3 regions of the Streptomyces sp. NPDC037083 genome follow, and region 3 is predicted to be linked to each of the others. Evidence: riboswitches for the same ligand, from Rfam matches in the RefSeq annotation. Region 3 holds a riboswitch; each other region holds the start of a gene.
What was found. A riboswitch is a leader RNA that binds a small molecule or an ion and turns the genes downstream of it on or off. The one in region 3 is predicted to bind cyclic di-AMP.
Positions count from the first base shown of each region.

Region 1: it holds a riboswitch for cyclic di-AMP, as region 3 does, so the genes downstream of both, ACZ7DE_RS28545 (M23 family metallopeptidase) here and ACZ7DE_RS03970 (transglycosylase SLT domain-containing protein) in region 3, are expected to answer to the same signal.
Region 2: it holds a riboswitch for cyclic di-AMP, as region 3 does, so the genes downstream of both, ACZ7DE_RS08645 (M23 family metallopeptidase) here and ACZ7DE_RS03970 (transglycosylase SLT domain-containing protein) in region 3, are expected to answer to the same signal.

Region 1 covers NZ_JBVJSQ010000012.1:21,544-26,738, reverse strand. The annotation lists gene ACZ7DE_RS28560 (MarR family winged helix-turn-helix transcriptional regulator) at 1-248, opposite strand, end outside; gene ACZ7DE_RS28555 (dihydrofolate reductase family protein) at 347-1,474, shown strand; tRNA gene ACZ7DE_RS28550 (tRNA-Met) at 1,535-1,608, shown strand; cyclic di-AMP (ydaO/yuaA leader) riboswitch at 1,936-2,102, shown strand; gene ACZ7DE_RS28545 (M23 family metallopeptidase) at 2,112-3,134, shown strand; gene ACZ7DE_RS28540 (aldo/keto reductase) at 3,403-4,347, shown strand; gene ACZ7DE_RS28535 (PrsW family intramembrane metalloprotease) at 4,485-5,195, opposite strand, start outside.
Region 2 covers NZ_JBVJSQ010000003.1:6,636-11,830, reverse strand. The annotation lists gene ACZ7DE_RS08660 (Glu/Leu/Phe/Val dehydrogenase dimerization domain-containing protein) at 1-287, shown strand, start outside; gene ACZ7DE_RS08655 (TetR/AcrR family transcriptional regulator) at 459-1,079, shown strand; gene ACZ7DE_RS08650 (SGNH/GDSL hydrolase family protein) at 1,344-2,129, opposite strand; gene ACZ7DE_RS08645 (M23 family metallopeptidase) at 2,438-3,391, opposite strand; cyclic di-AMP (ydaO/yuaA leader) riboswitch at 3,396-3,553, opposite strand; gene ACZ7DE_RS08640 (alpha-galactosidase) at 3,858-5,195, opposite strand, start outside.
Region 3 covers NZ_JBVJSQ010000001.1:855,307-860,501, forward strand. The annotation lists gene ACZ7DE_RS03960 (LolA family protein) at 1-747, opposite strand, end outside; gene ACZ7DE_RS03965 (polyprenyl synthetase family protein) at 1,169-2,179, opposite strand; cyclic di-AMP (ydaO/yuaA leader) riboswitch at 3,108-3,308, shown strand; gene ACZ7DE_RS03970 (transglycosylase SLT domain-containing protein) at 3,312-3,791, shown strand; gene ACZ7DE_RS03975 (HAD family hydrolase) at 3,816-4,640, opposite strand; gene ACZ7DE_RS03980 (GNAT family N-acetyltransferase) at 4,931-5,195, shown strand, end outside.

The DNA.
Region 1 (5,195 bases), on a different contig from region 3:
TCCTTCTCCAGCCGGGACACCGCGTAGGTCAGCCTGCTGCGGGTGATCTTCAGCTGCTCCGCGAGGTCGGTCATCCGCAGCCGCCGCTCCGGGGTCTCGGAGAGGTTGGCGAGGATGGAGTAATACAGGTGGGGCATGCCGGCTTCCTGCTGGAGCTGCCGGTCGATCGCGTCCTCCAGGAGGAGGTACCCGGCCACGTAGGCGCGCCAGGCGCGCTGCTCCTCGGGGGTGAGCCAACGAGTCGTCATGCGGCCAGTGTAAGTTTGTTTCAAACTTGAACCAAGAGTGCCGTCGCGGGACCACCGTCACACCAGCCGCCGTCGGACCGAGCCCGGGGAGCACGCCGATGCCGTACCCGTACGTCCTGCTGTCCGCAGCCGTCTCCCTCGACGGCTACCTGGACGACACCACGCCCGAGCGCCTGCTGCTGTCCAGCCGCGCCGACTTCGACCGCGTCGACGAGGTACGGGCCTCCGTGGACGCCATCCTCATCGGCGCCGGCACGATCCGCGCCGACAATCCGCGGCTCCTCGTGAACTCCCCCGAGCGCCGCGCCGCCCGCGTCGCCGCAGGACTGCCGCCGTACCCCCTCAAGGTCACCGTCAGCGGCTCCGGCGACCTGGACCCGAAGGCCAACTTCTGGCACACCGGCGGCGAGAAGGCCGTCTACACCACGGAGAAGGGCGCCGAGCGGGCCCGCGCCCTCGGCATCGCCGCGGACGTCGTCCCGCTCGGCCCCGAACTCGACTGGCGCCGCCTCCTCGAACACCTCCACGACGTCCTCGGCGTACGCCGTCTCATGGTCGAGGGCGGCGGCACCGTCCACACCCAGCTGCTCCAGCAGGGCCTCGCCGACGAACTCCAGCTCGTCGTCGCCCCCCTGTTCGTCGGCGACCCGGACGCCCCCCGCCTGTTCGGGCCGGGCGGCTACCAGGGCGGACGTCTGCGCCTGGTGGAGACCCGGCGCATCGAGGACGTCGTCCTGAACCGCTACGAGCCCACCGCACCCGGCGCCGGACCGCTGCCCGCCGCGGCCGACCGGCACTGGCTGTCCCTCGCCTGCGAGCTCGCCGAGCTGTGCCCGCCCTCGCGGACCGCCTTCAGCGTCGGGGCGGTGATCGTGGCCGCCGACGGCACGGAACTGGCACGCGGCCACTCCCGCGAGGGGGGCGACCCGGTCGTGCACGCCGAGGAGGCGGCCCTCGCCAAGCTCGACCCCGCCGACCCGCGGCTGCCCACGGCCACCGTCTACAGCAGCCTCGAACCCTGCGCCCGCCGTTCCTCGCGCCCCTCGCCCTGCGCTCGGCTCATCCTCGACGCGGGCGTGCGCCGGGTGGTCACGGCCTGGCGCGAGCCGGACACCTTCGTGACGGCGGCGGACGGCACCGGAATGCTGACGGCCGCGGGCGTCGACGTCGTCGTGCTGCCGGAGTACGAGGAGCGGGCGAAGGCACCGAACCGGCACCTGGCGTGAGGCCGCGGTCAACCGTGGTGTTTCACCTCCCGCAGATGACGTACACTGGAGTCACAACGACGCGGGGTGGAGCAGCTCGGTAGCTCGCTGGGCTCATAACCCAGAGGTCGCAGGTTCAAATCCTGTCCCCGCTACTGAAGGCCGAGGGCCGGAATCCAACAGGGTTCCGGCCCTCGGTGTATTCCGTCTCGTATGCCTCGCGCCCACCTTTCCCCCTCACTTTCTTACGCATGGTGACCAGGTGACCGCCCTGCGCATCAAGGTTGAGTCGCCATCAAAACGCCTGTGACTGCCGAGGTGTGCGGCAGGCAGGTCAACTCGCCCGTTTTTCACCGCTGGTGGCCCGAAAGTCCAGGCCGGAAATGTTGTTGATCAAGCAGAACAGCTTGGAAACCCACCCCTGGGTCTATTAACGTTCGATAACGCAGCGCGGTCGTCCCAGCCGGCACCAGAGTCGGCTCCGTGCGCACGCGCCGAATCCCGCAAGGGAACCGGGGAACCACCAACTTGGGGTGAATCGCGCGGAAGTCACCGTGAACTCGCAGAGTCCACGGTCGGTATACGCGCGTAGGAGACCTTCCCGCTCCGAACCCGTCAGCTAACCCGGTAGGCGACGGAAGGAAAGGAGCGCGCCCGCGTGGCGTCCAACCCGCCTGCCCCCGAGGCCCCGTACGCGCCGAGCCAGCGGTCCACCGAGACCTTCGGCTACGGCGGCTACCGCACCGACGAGGGCCCCTGGGAGGAATGGAACCCCACCGCGGAGTCCGTTCGCCCGGTCCGGGGCAAGCACCGGGTCGCCAAGCAGCGCGGCGGCGGGTTCGCCCGCAGCTCCACCGTCCTCGGCGTCGGCGTCATCGCCGCCGTCAGCGCGGGCGGAATGGCGAGCGCCAACACCGGCAAGGCCCCGGTCTCCATCTCGATGCCGGACATGCCCAACGTGGGCTCCCTCATCTCCGACGAGGACCCCGCCCAGGAAGCCGCGCCCGCCCTGGCGAGCTTCGGGTCCGAGACCGCCGTCGACACCGAGGAGAGCGCCGCCGACGCCGGCGAGGCCCTCCGCAGCCGGATCATGGCGCAGGCCGAGTCGCAGCAGACCCAGTTCGAGGTCAAGGCCGCCGAGGCCGCCAAGAAGGCCGAGGCCGACGCCGCCGCCAAGGCCGAGAAGGAGGCGGAGGCCGAGGCCGCCGCCGCGAAGAAGAAGGCCGCCGAGGAGGCAGCCGAGAAGGCCGAGGCCGCGCGCCTGGCCGAACTGGCCAAGCAGTACACGCTGCCGACCTCCTCGTACACGATCACCTCGACCTTCGGCCAGGCCGGTTCCCTGTGGTCCTCCGGGTACCACACCGGTCTCGACTTCGCCGCGCCCACGGGCACGCTCATCAAGGCCGTCCACAGCGGCACCATCACCGAGGCGGGCTGGGCCGGTTCCTACGGCTACCGCACCATCCTCACGCTGGACGACGGCACCGAGCTCTGGTTCTGCCACCAGTCGTCGATCAACGTCAGCGTCGGCCAGAAGGTCGCCACCGGCGATGTGATCGGCCGCGTGGGCGCGACCGGAAACGTCACCGGCGCCCACCTCCACCTCGAGGTCCACCCGGGTGGCAGCTCCGAAGGCATCGACCCGGCGGCGTGGCTGCGCAGCAAGGGCCTCAACCCCTGAGACGTGCCTGAGGCGTCCCGGAGAACTCCCGAAGACGTCCCGGAGACGTCCGGGAGACGTCCCTTCGGGGAGACTCCGTACGGCGCGGGACACCCGTACGACGCGGGGCACTCCGTACGACCTCATCGGGGAACCCTGACCGGTCCCCGGCAGCCCTGACGGCCACCCCCGACGTCAGGGCTGCCGGTCTGTCGGGCCACACGCCGTTCACGCGTTCTTCGCAGGCCGCGTGGAATGGGCGTGGCCCGTGTGACCGTTGAGATGACACATGACTTCCCTTCGCACACTCGGCTCCTCCGACCTCGAGGTCTTCCCGCTCTCCCTCGGCGGCAACGTCTTCGGCTGGACGGCGGACGAGGCGTCCTCCTTCGCCGTGCTCGACGCCTACGCGGCCGCCGGCGGCAACTTCCTCGACACCGCCGACTCCTACTCCTCCTGGGCCGAGGGCAACTCGGGCGGCGAGTCCGAGACCGTCATCGGCAACTGGCTGAAGCAGCGCGGCAACCGCGACGACCTCGTCATCGCCACCAAGGTCAGCCAGCACCCCGAGTTCCCCGGCCTGTCCGCCGGGAACATCAAGGCCGCCGCGGACGCCTCCCTCCGTCGGCTGGGCACCGACCGCATCGACCTGTACTACACGCACTTCGACAAGACCGAGGTGCCCGTCGAGGAGATCATCGGCGCGCTCGACGAGCTGGTGAAGGCGGGCAAGGTGCGCCACATCGCCGCCTCCAACATCTCCCCCGAACGCCTCCAGGAGTCCCTGGAGTTCTCCGACCGGGAGGGCCTGGCCCGGTACGTCGCCCTGCAGCCCCACTACAACCTGGTCTCGCGTGACACCTACGAGGGCGGCCTGCAGGACCTCGCCGCCCGTTTCGGCCTCGCCGCCGTGCCGTACTTCTCGCTGGCCTCCGGATTCCTCACCGGCAAGTACCGGCCCGGTGCGACGGTGGAGAGCGCCCGCTCCGCCGGCGCCGCCAAGCACCTCGACACCGAGCGGGGCCGCCGGGTCCTGACCACCCTGGACGAGATCGCCCAGGCCCGCGACGCCCAGGTCGCCACGGTCGCCCTCGCCTGGCTCGCCGCACAGCCGACCGTGGCCGCACCGATCGCCTCCGCGCGGACGGCCGAACAGCTGCCGGCGCTGCTGGGTGTGGCGGACCTGGAACTCACGAGCGCGGAGATCACCCGGCTGACGGAGGCTTCGGCCTGATCTGCCCACCCTGACTCGACCCCACCCCACCCGACCGGGACCGCCCCGACCCACCGCGGCTCGGCCCGGTGCTGCCTGGCAGGCGGGGCTGGGACGGAGGGCAGGACCGAGGGCTGTGGCTGTACCTGTGGCTGTGGCTAGTGGTAGGGGTTGGGGGAGGGGTTCGGGGCCGCTGGGTAGCCGTACCCCGCGTGATCGTGCCCGCCGTACCCCGCTTGGCCGCCGTACCCGCCGTGGCCTGAGGGACGGCCGGGGGCCGGCCCTGCCGGGTTCCCGGGCGTCGGGCCCGCCGGATACCCGTAGCCGTACCCCTGTCCGTACCCGTATCCCGGTCCGGGACCGGGGACCTGGCCGTACGGAGGGGCCTGGCCGGGACCGGGGCCGTACCCGTACGCCCCGTACACCGGCCAGGGCGGCGGAGCCACCCGTACCGGAGGGGCCGTCATCCGTGCCGCGTGGTCCAGCGCGGGACGGGCGACGTCCTTGCGGCGCCACAGCTCGTTCAGCAACTCCCCTTCCCGGACGACGAAGTCGGCGTCGGCCCGGCCTCGTCGGCCCCGGTGCCGCAGGAACGCGAGAGACGTCGCGTACGCCTCGTAGCGCGCCACCTCCCGCGCCGCCGGCCTGCCCAGGTGGCGGCCGGCGTACTTCCTGGCCAGGCGACGGGCCCGCATGGACGCGAGCGCGTACGGCTCGGCCGGGGTGAGCCATCCGGCGGCCGCGTAGACGGGCAGCTCCTCCTGGACGGTGCGCAGCTCCCGCTGCCGGGTCCACACCACCAGCCAGGTCAGCAGTCCGAACGCGGGCACCATGATCGCCGCGTACACCGCGAAGAAGCCGAACTCGCC
Region 2 (5,195 bases), on a different contig from region 3:
CCGTCCTGCCGGAGGCGGAGGCGCTGCTGCACGCGCGCGGGGTGAGCGTCCTGCCGGACGTCGTCGTCAACTCCGCCACCAACGCCTGGTGGTGGTGGACGCTCTTCGGCGACATCGGTGCGGACCCGGACGAAGCCTTCGCGCACACGCGCCGCTCGATGCGCGCCCTGGTGGAACTGGTGCTGGCCCGCGCCGAGGCGGACGGAACGACCCCCCGGGCAGCCGCGCACTCGATCGCCGAACGGCGACTCCCGGCGATCGCACGACGCTTCGGCGTCCACCGCTGAGACGGGCGGACGGCGCTCGCACCCCCCTGCCGCCGCGAGCCTGACCGCCGTGCGGGGCCGCGCCGCTCCTCGGACGGGACCGGGGGCGCGCCGCGCGTGTGCGCCCGCGCCGCGGTGCGGTGCGCCGGACCTCCCTGCTCGCCGCGGTCGTCCACGGATTAGGGTGACCCGGTGACGAGGGTCCGGTTGAGTGTGGCCGAGCGGCGCGAGGAGCTGCTGCGGGCGGCCATCGAGCAGATCGAGGCGCGGGGCGTGGCGGCGGTCAGGATCGCCGACGTGGCCGCGGCCCTCGGGGTGAGCAACGCGCTGGTCCTCTACCACTTCTCGACGAAGGAGAGGCTGGTCGCCGACGCGTTCGCCCTCGCGGCCCAGGACGACCTGGCGCACCTGCGCAAGCTGGCCGGCCGCCGCACGACGGCGTTGCGCCGGCTGCGCGCGGCCGTGCGCTGGTACGCGCCCACGGGACAGGCCAAGGGCTGGCGGCTGTGGATCGAGGGCTGGGCCGTGTCGCTGCGCGAGCCCGCGTTGCGGGAGGTCGCCCGGGATCTCGACAGGGAGTGGAAGGCCGCGCTCGCCGGGGTGATCGCGGAGGGCGTGACCGCGGGCGAGTTCCGCTGCCCGGACCCGGAGGGCACGGCGCTGCGCCTGACGGCCCTGCTGGACGGGCTCGCCGTACAACTGACGTCGTACGAGGGCGCGGTGTCCCGGGCCAGGGCGCAGGAGTGGGTGGACGAGGCACTGAACCGCGAACTCGGCCTGGACGCAGGGACGTCGAGCGCCGAGGAGCGCTGAGCCGCCGGGGCAGGCCGCGGTCGGTCGAACTCGTGGACCACCGTCGCGTCACCTCCGCCCGGACCTCTCCGGGTGTGACGGGCGTACGGGAAAAGGGCGCGCGGGCCCGGTCCCCGAGTGTGCCGGACGGGCGTGAGTGCGTGCGGTCGCCCAAGCGCGCGTGTCGGCGCGCTTCCGGTCGCCACACCCGTACGGTCACCTCACGGGTGGAGCGGCCGGCCGTGGGACGCCCACGGCCGGCCGCGTCCGCGCACTGAGGCCCGCTCAGGCCACGGCGGCGATCCGCATCCTGATGTCGTCCGGCGACAGCGTGCCCTTGGCTATCACGTGGTCGCCGGAGGACTCGCCGCGCAGCCGGCGCCCGATCCACGGCACCAGGTACTCGCGGGCCCACTGGACGTCGTCGCGCCGCACCTCGAGGGTGCCGCGCGGCGGGAGCGCCGGCCACGGCTGCTCCGGGTCGGCCGGCACCTCCAGGTGGAGGACCTGGCCGGCGCGCAGCGCCACGCGCGTGTGCCCCTCCGGGGAGAGGTGGAGCCGGTCGCCGTCCCAGGCCCTGCGGTCCTGAACCGACTTCAGGGACCACAGGTCGAGCACCGGGCAGCCGTACCGGTCGGCGACGGCACGGACGTGCCCGTTGTAGGTGGCGATCTTGCCGCGCAAGTGCCTGAGCACGGGGACGCCGCGGGTGTCGAAGCCGGTGGTCACCATGACTGTGCCGGCTACGGCGGTCAGGGCCGAGATCGCGCGCTCGAAGCGCTCGGCGACCTCGTCCGGGTCGGTTCCTGGACGGAGGATGTCGTTGCCGCCCGCGCAGAAGGAGACCAGGTCCGGGGCGAGTTCCACCGCCCTGGGGAGCTGGTCCTCCATGATCTGGTCGAGCAGCTTTCCGCGGACCGCGAGGTTGGTGTAGTTGAAGTCGCCTTCGGGACGCAGGTCCGCGAGGAGGACCGCGAGCCGGTCCGCCCAGCCGACGAACGCCCCGTCGGGGCCGGGGTCGCCCACGCCCTCGGTGAAGCTGTCCCCCACCGCCACGTACGACCCGATCACTGATCTGTTGTCACTCTTCGAATCGTCTGCCACAGCAGTTCATGATTCACCTTCGAATGTGACTTACGCGACCGTAGGCAGAGGTTGACGGTCGGTGAGATAAGCCACTCCTAAAGAATTTGCCAACCAGGGAATAGGGAGCCACACCCGAAAGTCGTTGAAACGGGAATGACTCCGGGCGGTGCGGAACCCGACATGGGCCTGACACGCAGTCGAAGGCCGGACCCGGGCGGGTGCGGCCTTCGACTGCGTGTCAGGCGAGGGGGTCCGCCCGCTCGATCGACGTCGAGCGGGCGAGACCGGCAGGGTCAGCCGACGCTGACGCCGTGCGAGCGGAGGTACGCGATCGGGTCCACGTCCGAGCCGTAGTCCGGCGTGGTGCGGATCTCGAAGTGCAGGTGCGGGCCGGTCACGTTGCCGGTCGCCCCGGAGAGTCCGACCTGCTGGCCCGCGGTCACGGTCTGGCCGGCCGAGACGGAGAGCTGCGAGAGGTGGGCGTACTGGGCGTAGTAGCCGTCGGCGAGCCGGATGACGACCTGGTTGCCGTAGGCGCCGCCCCAGCCCGCGGACACGACGGTGCCCGCGCCGACGGCCTTGAGCGAGGTGCCGGTCGGGACGACGAAGTCCACGCCCGTGTGGTAGCCGCTCGACCACATGCTGCCCGACTGGTGGTACGGGGTGCCGACGGTGGCGCCGGCCACCGGCAGCACGAAGCCGTTGGAGCCGGTCTCGGAGGCCTGGGTGGCCTTCGAGGACGACGAGGTGGACGCCTTCGCGTCGGAGGCCTTCGACGACTTCGAGAACGCCGAGGACTTCGACGAGCTCTTGGAGGAGGAAGAGGACGAACCGGACGGCTTGGGGGCGCCGGTCGCGGCCTTCTTGCCGATCGACAGCTTGAGGCCGGGGTGGATCAGCGACGGGTCGTCACCGACGGCCTCGCGGTTGTCCTGGTAGAGCTTCCGCCAGCCGCCGCTGACCTTCTGCTCGTCCGCGATCTTCGAGAGGTAGTCGCCGGACCGCACGGTGTAGGTCTTCGAGGTGGCGGTCTTCCGGGTCACCGCGGCGGCCTGAACGGTCTTTTCCGAAACGGTTCGGGCGACCGACTGGCCGGCGGTCTGCGCAACGGATTCCGGGGTGGCCGCGTGAGCGCCGGAGGCGCCCATGAGCGGAAGGGCGAGCGCGGCGCCGCCGGTTCCGGCGACGGCTATGGAACGGGTGAAACGCTGGGCCTTGGGACGGCGGTGCTTACCCTTCGCGGGCATGGCGAATTCCTCTCCGGCGCCTGCGAGGTGAGCTGTCGGGTGCGGACTGGAGATGCCCGGCCGCGCCGAGGCGCGGCTTTACCCCAAGCCTGTTCCGGGACCGGAACAGGCGGTTGTGCCTGTGGGTCCCCCGCTCCTGCCGTTCACGGGTGAGTGTGCGGTCTCCGGGCGGCGGCAGGATTGGGCGTCCGTCCGGATTGGTGTGGAACGTAAGCGACCAGGACGCACAGGGACAAGCAGAGGTTGTACGGCCGACGCCCTCTACTTGATCCCCTGCGGGAATTCCCGGTCACGCTCCGTGAATCGCACCGCCGCCAATTCACCAAGCACCCTTGAATCACACGCGAATTACGTGAACATGACGGGCGACGCACGGTCACAGCTATGACGCTGCTCACGTGACACTTCTCCAGGACCCTTTATTACATAGCGAGTTCAAACAAAGGATCCAATTCGGACAGAAAGCTCAGATGCGACGCAGGCGGATAACCGTCGCATCGAGGTCGCCGCGCAGACCGGTACGCAGCCCGTGGTGCAGCAGTACCGCACCCCGGTGCACTTCGCCCGTTTCACGGCATTCGTACGAGGCTGTCGGGTCGAGCCCCCGCAGCCGCAGCGCGGGAACGGGCTCACCGAACCGCTGCGCCTGGAGCCAGGCGAGGACGACGGTCTCGTCGCCGCGCAGGTACTGAACGGCGCTCAGTCCGCCCGTCGGCGGACGCAGCCGGTAGAGGTCGCCGTGCTGCACCAGGGGCCGGATGTCCTTGTAGAGGTCCACCCATCCGCGCGCCTCGGCGAGCTCCTCCTCGCTCCACTCGGCGAGATCCCCGCCGACGCCGAGCACCCCGGCCATGGCGCTGACGAACCGAAAGCGCAGCGAGCTGACCCGCCCGTTGAGCTGCGTGTTGGGGCTGTCGGTGACCCATGCGGCCATGACCCGGGCGGGGTGCAGCTGGCTGAAGCCGTGCTGGATGTCGAGCCGGTCGAGCGGATCGGTGTTGTCGGAGGTCCACACCTGGTCGGTGCGGCTCATGATCCCCAGGTCGATGCGCCCGCCACCGCCCGAGCAGGACTCGAAGGCGACGCCCGGGTGGGCAGCCCGCAGCCGGTCCAGGAGGCCGTAGAGGGCGCGCACGTGGTCGACCCACAGGCGCTGCGGGTAGGGGTCGTCCGGCCAGCCGGCGTCGGTGAAGCAGCGGTTGAAGTCCCACTTGACGTAGTCGATCGGCGCGCTGGACAGGAGGGCGTCGAGCTGCTCCCAGAGGTACTCCTGGACGTCCTCGCGCGCGAGGTTCAACATGAGCTGATTGCGGAACTCCGTCCGCTTTCGTCCCGGTTGGAACTGCACCCAGTCGGGGTGCGCCCGGTACAGGTCGCTGTCCGGGTTGACCATCTCGGGCTCGACCCAGACGCCGAACTGCATGCCGAGGGCGTGCACGTACTCCCCGAGGGGTTTCAGGCCGTTGGGGAAGCGGTCGGGGTTGGGCCGCCAGTCGCCGAGCCCCGCGTGGTCGCCGGTGCGCGCCCCGAACCACCCGTCGTCGACGACGAACAGCTCCACCCCGATCGCCGCGGCGCGCCGGGCGAGGTTCGCCTGCTGCTCCTCGGAGATGTCGAAGTAGGTGGCCTCCCACGAGTTGAACAGCACCGGCCGGTCCTGCTCGGCGGCCGGGATCACGTGGGTGCGCTGATAGGCGTGCCAGGCGCGGCTCGCGCCGCCGAAACCGGCGTCGGTCCACAGGCCGGCGAAGACGGGCGCGGTGAAGTCCTCGCCCGACGCGAGGCGCAGCAGGCCCGAGTCGTC
Region 3 (5,195 bases):
CAGGCCCGTCTTCGCGTCCACGGCCACGCTGACCGCACCGACCGTGGAACCGGACTGCTTCGGCTTGACCAGCAGCTTGTAGGCGTCGCGGCCGGCGACCTGGACGGTGCCGTCGACGGTCACGGAGGTCGTGTCGTCGACCGCCTTGAGGGCGTCCTCGGTGAGGTCCTTGGGCGTGGCGGGAACGGGGGTCCGCGCCTTGTCGGAGCTCTCGTCGACGGTGGAGTGGTAGACCTCGTTGGATCCGCTGTCGTACCCCCACACGTTCTTGCCGTTGTGGATGACGCTGTACTCGGCGGCGTTCTCCAGCAGCGAGAGCTTCTGCTTGTCCGGGCCGTCGGCGGCGACGCGCAGGGTGTGCGTGCCGGAGGCCAGTTCGGTGAGCTTGGCGGAGGGGTCGGCGGACGAACCGTCATCGCCCTGGGCGACTCCGGAGAGGAGCCCGCTCTCCAGCCCGCCGAGGTCGGGCAGCCCGAGATCGGTGGTGATCTTCACCGTTCCGGACAGCTGCTGCACGTCCGAGGCGGCGATCTTGTCGAGGAGCTGCTGCGCGGTGATCTTCGGCAGGTCGGGATCGCCGGAGTCGGCGAGCGCCGGGACGAGCCCGATCGTCGCCGCCGCGACACCGATCACGGTGACCGGGACGACGTACCGCACGGCCTTGCGCCGCCCGGGACGCAGGTCGTCGACCTCCCCGCCGGCCGCCTCCCCGCCGGTGATGGTGTCGTCGGATGCCTTCGGTGCCATGTGTGCCTTACCTCCGTCGTCGGCGGCGGCTGGTCATCACGCTGCGTTTCCCCGCCCCAAGCCGCCATTCTCACCCGAATCGGTGAGGAGTGGTGTTTTCCGTAGTCACCATCTGACCAAATCGGCCACTCGGAAGCGTCAACCCGGGGACTCAACTCCGCGTACGCCTGCGGTATGACACGACCCGCCGAGACCGCCCCCTACCCGTAGGGGTGGCCGGTCCGCTCGATCGGCGGAGCGGAGGCGGCAGGCGCGAGGAAGGCTTCCGTCCGGCGACCCCCTGCGCCGGTCCGCCGGCCCGCCTGCCCGGCGGGCCGGCGCAGGGGCCGCGGCCGGGGCTCGACGCGCGGTACCGGACGTGACGGGGACGAGGGCGAGGGGTGGTGGGGGCGAGGAAGTGAGGGGTGGGGCGCGGGCCGGGTCAGCCGGCTCGGTGGACCACCGCGTCGCAGAGTTCCAGCAGCGCCGCCTTCGCGTCGCACTCCCGCAGCGGCGCCAGGGCAGCGCGAGCGTCCTCCGCGTACCGCACCGTGTCCCGGCGGGCCTGCTCCAGCGCCGGGTGGGCCCGGAGCGCCTCCAGGGCCTCGGCGAGCCGGGCGTCGTCGCTCAGGTCGGAGTCCAGCAGCTCGCACAGGGCGATGTCCTCGGGCAGCGACAGCCGCGCCGCCCTCTCCCGCAGCCGCAGCACGGGCAGCGTGGGAACGCCCTCGCGCAGATCCGTTCCGGGCGTCTTGCCGGACTCGTGCGAGTCGGAAGCGATGTCCAGGACGTCGTCCGCCAGCTGGAACGCGACGCCCAGCCGCTCGCCGTACTGCGTCAGGACGTCGACGACGGTCTCGTCGGCGCCCGACATCATCGCGCCGAACCGGCACGCCACCGCGACCAGCGAGCCGGTCTTGCCGCCGAGGACGTCGAGGTAGTGCTCGACCGGGTCGCGCCCGTCCGTGGGCCCCGCCGTCTCCAGGATCTGCCCGGTGACCAGCCGCTCGAACGCCTCCGCCTGCACCCGCACCGCCTCCGGTCCGAGGTCGGCCAGGATGTGCGAGGCGCGCGCGAAGAGGAAGTCTCCCGTGAGGACGGCGACGGAGTTCCCCCAGCGGGCGTTCGCGCTGGGCACCCCGCGCCGCACGGCGGCCTCGTCCATCACGTCGTCGTGGTACAGCGTGGCCAGGTGGGTCAGCTCCACCACGACGGCCGACGGCACGACACCCGGCGCGTAGGGGTCACCGAACTGCGAGGCGAGCACCACGAGCAGCGGCCGGAACCGCTTCCCGCCCGCCCGCACGAGGTGCTGGGCGGCCTCCGTGATGAAGGGAACCGCACTCTTGGTGGCCTCGAGCAAGCCTTCCTCGACAGCCGTCAATCCGGCCTGGACATCGGCTTCGAGAGCCTGGTCCCGCACGCTCAGCCCGAACGGCCCGACGACGGTCACGAGGGGTCTCCTGTCTGCTGGTGTCTACTGGCGATTACGCGGTTTGTCGATAGGTCGCTGCCCTCACTCAAGTCAGCGTATCCGGTCACGTTTCGATCACCGATAGCCCCCACGTCCCCCGAGCTCGAATGCACTCGCCCGGGAGGTGCCTCCGCCATGCCGGGCAGTACCGGATTACGCCCTCTAAGTTTCTGATCAGGCCATATGGGCAGACATCCATCGGATTACCCGAGGGTAGCGTTTCATGCCCCCCGCCACCCGCCGAGGCCGACCCGAACCCGGCAGCCCGCGGAACCGGCACCCGCCTGGCGGCGACACGCCGGACGGGACCCCCGTCGAAACCCGCGACACCTCCGTCGAAATCCAGGGCGCGCCCCCTGCCGGCGCCGACGGGACGCATGGGGAACGCGCCCGCATGCGGGCCGGCCGCCCCGAGGAGGGCGACCCCGAGGGGGTGACCCCAAGTGGGGGCGCATCTGAGCAGGCCACCCTGCGCCGCCGCCTCCCCGCGCCGCCTCCTTGCGACCTCTCCCCACACTCCCCCGCCCCCCGCGCCCCGCCGCTCCCGCCGCCGGGCGTGACGCCTGTCACGTAAGCGCCGGAGAAAAACAGGCCCCCGACGGCGGGCGCCGACCAACGACCCATCGACCGCCCATTGACTATGAGTTGGACCTAATGCCCGTTTCATCACTCTTGTGGACGCCGGTGACTTGGCTCACTTCACCGCACGGGCCGACCCCGGTCCGCCCTTCGCCGATCCTCCGCACCCCTCAAGCGAGTTGACGCTTTGCACCCACAAAGGATCAAGCACCCCATAGGCCACAGACCAAGGTCAATAGGGTGCATCTGTGAATTCGCTACTTGTTCCGGACATGTGCTCTCGCATACGTTCCCGGCCTGTCGGGCGGACGCCTAATCCTGCCGCCGCCCATGACACCCACCGAGAACGCACGGCAGGAGCGGGGGAACCAGGTAAGTCGCCGCGGCGGACGTTCCTGACGTCCTGGATTTTCAGGATGTCTCGGACAGTCCGTCACGGCTTGGGGTGAAGTCACGACCGTCAGGACGCGACCGGGCAGCTCCCGCCCGAACCCGACAGCTCACCTCGCAGGCGCCGGAGAGGAAATCCGTCATGTCCGCTGCTGCTCCCCGCCGCACCCGCACGTCCCGTCTCGCCCGCAAGCTCGCCGTCGCCGGCACCGGGATCGCCGTGCTGGCACTCCCGCTGATCGGCGCGACCAGCGCCTCCGCGGCGACCCCGACCGTCGCCACCGCCACCAGCCTCGGCTACTCCGACAACCTCGACGGTTGGATCCGCGCGTCCCTCCACGTCATGGCGCAGCACGGCATCCCGGGCACGTACGACGGCATCTACCGCAACGTCATCCGCGAGTCCTCGGGCAACCCCTACGCCATCAACCTGTGGGACTCCAACGCGGCCGCGGGCATCCCGTCCAAGGGGCTGCTGCAGGTCATCGACCCGACCTTCCGCGCCTACCACGTCGACGGCACGTCCTGGGACTCGTACGACCCGGTCGCGAACATCACCGCCGCCTGCAACTACGCGGCCGCGCGCTACGGCTCGATCGACAACGTGTTCGGCGCGTACTGACCGATCAGGCAGCGGCCCGCGGGCTCACGGGAACAGTCGCTCGAGGACGACGGCCACGCCGTCGTCCTCGTTCGACGTCGTGACCTCGTCGGCCACCGCCTTGAGCTCCGGATGCGCGTTCGCCATGGCGACCCCGCGCGCCGCCCAGTCGAACATCGGGATGTCGTTGGGCATGTCGCCGAAGGCGACGGTGTCCTCGGGCCGCAGCCCCAGGTGTTCGGCGGCCAGGGCCAGACCCGTCGCCTTGGTGATCCCGCAGGGCTGCAGTTCGACCGTTCCCGGCCCCGACATCGTGACGGTGGCGAGCGAGCCGACCACCGAGCGGGCGGTCGCCGCCAACTCGTCGTCGGACAGGAAGGGATGGCGCAGCAGCACCTTGCTGATGGGCTCGCACCACAGGTCGTCGCGCCGGCCGACGCGCAGGGCGGGCAGCGTCGGGTGCGGCATCCGGTAGCCCGGCTCGATGAGCGTCAGCCCGTCGACGCCGTCCTGGTCGACGGCCGCGTACAGCTGTCCGACCTCCGCCTCGATCTTGCCGAGCGCTGTCTCGGCCAGCTCCCGGTCCAGGGTGACCGACCACAGCAGACGATCCGCGCCGGCGTCGTACAACTGCGCGCCCTGTCCGCACACCGCGAGCCCCCTGCTGTGCAGACGGTCGAGCAGCGGCCGCACCCGGGGCGCGGGACGTCCGGTCACCACCAGGTGGCGTGCGCCGGCGGCCGCCACCCGCGCGAGCGCGTCGAGCGACCGGTCGGAGAAGGTGTCGTCGCCGCGGAGCAGCGTTCCGTCCAGGTCGGTGGCGATGAGCGAGTACGCGGTGCGCGCGGTATATGCGGTGGGTGCGGCCATGATCAGAGAATACGGATCCCGCGCCCCTCCGGTTCGACGCGGACCGAACAGCGGCCCGGTCCTGTCCGGTTCTGTCAACTCCCCTTCTGGGACTGACGTGCGGTGGTTGACGGCTTGCTCAAAGAATTGGCTTTCTGGCGCATCGCCGGGTAGCGGACGATTAAGGGCCTCTGCACCGGTTGGCAACAGCATGCGACGCTACCTACCGCGACGCCCCGATGGAGCGGTACCGTCCAAGTGTCCAGGGGGGACTTGATCGGGGGGTCAGGTTGAGCAGTGGGCGCATTCGCGTGCTGAGGCCGCAGGACCTCGGCGAGGGGGAGAGGGAGCGGTGGCGCGCGTTGCGTGCCGCCTCGACGCTTCCGCGAAACCCGTTCATGGAACCGGAGTTCACCGACGCGGTGGCCCTCGTACGGCCACGCACGCGTGTGGCGGTGGTGTACGAGGGACGGGAACCGGTCGGCTTCCTGCCCCACGAGCGCGGTCGGTTCGGCCAGGGCCAGGCTCTCGCGTACGGCGTCTCGGACGCGCAGGGCGCGGTGCTGGCGCCGGGTT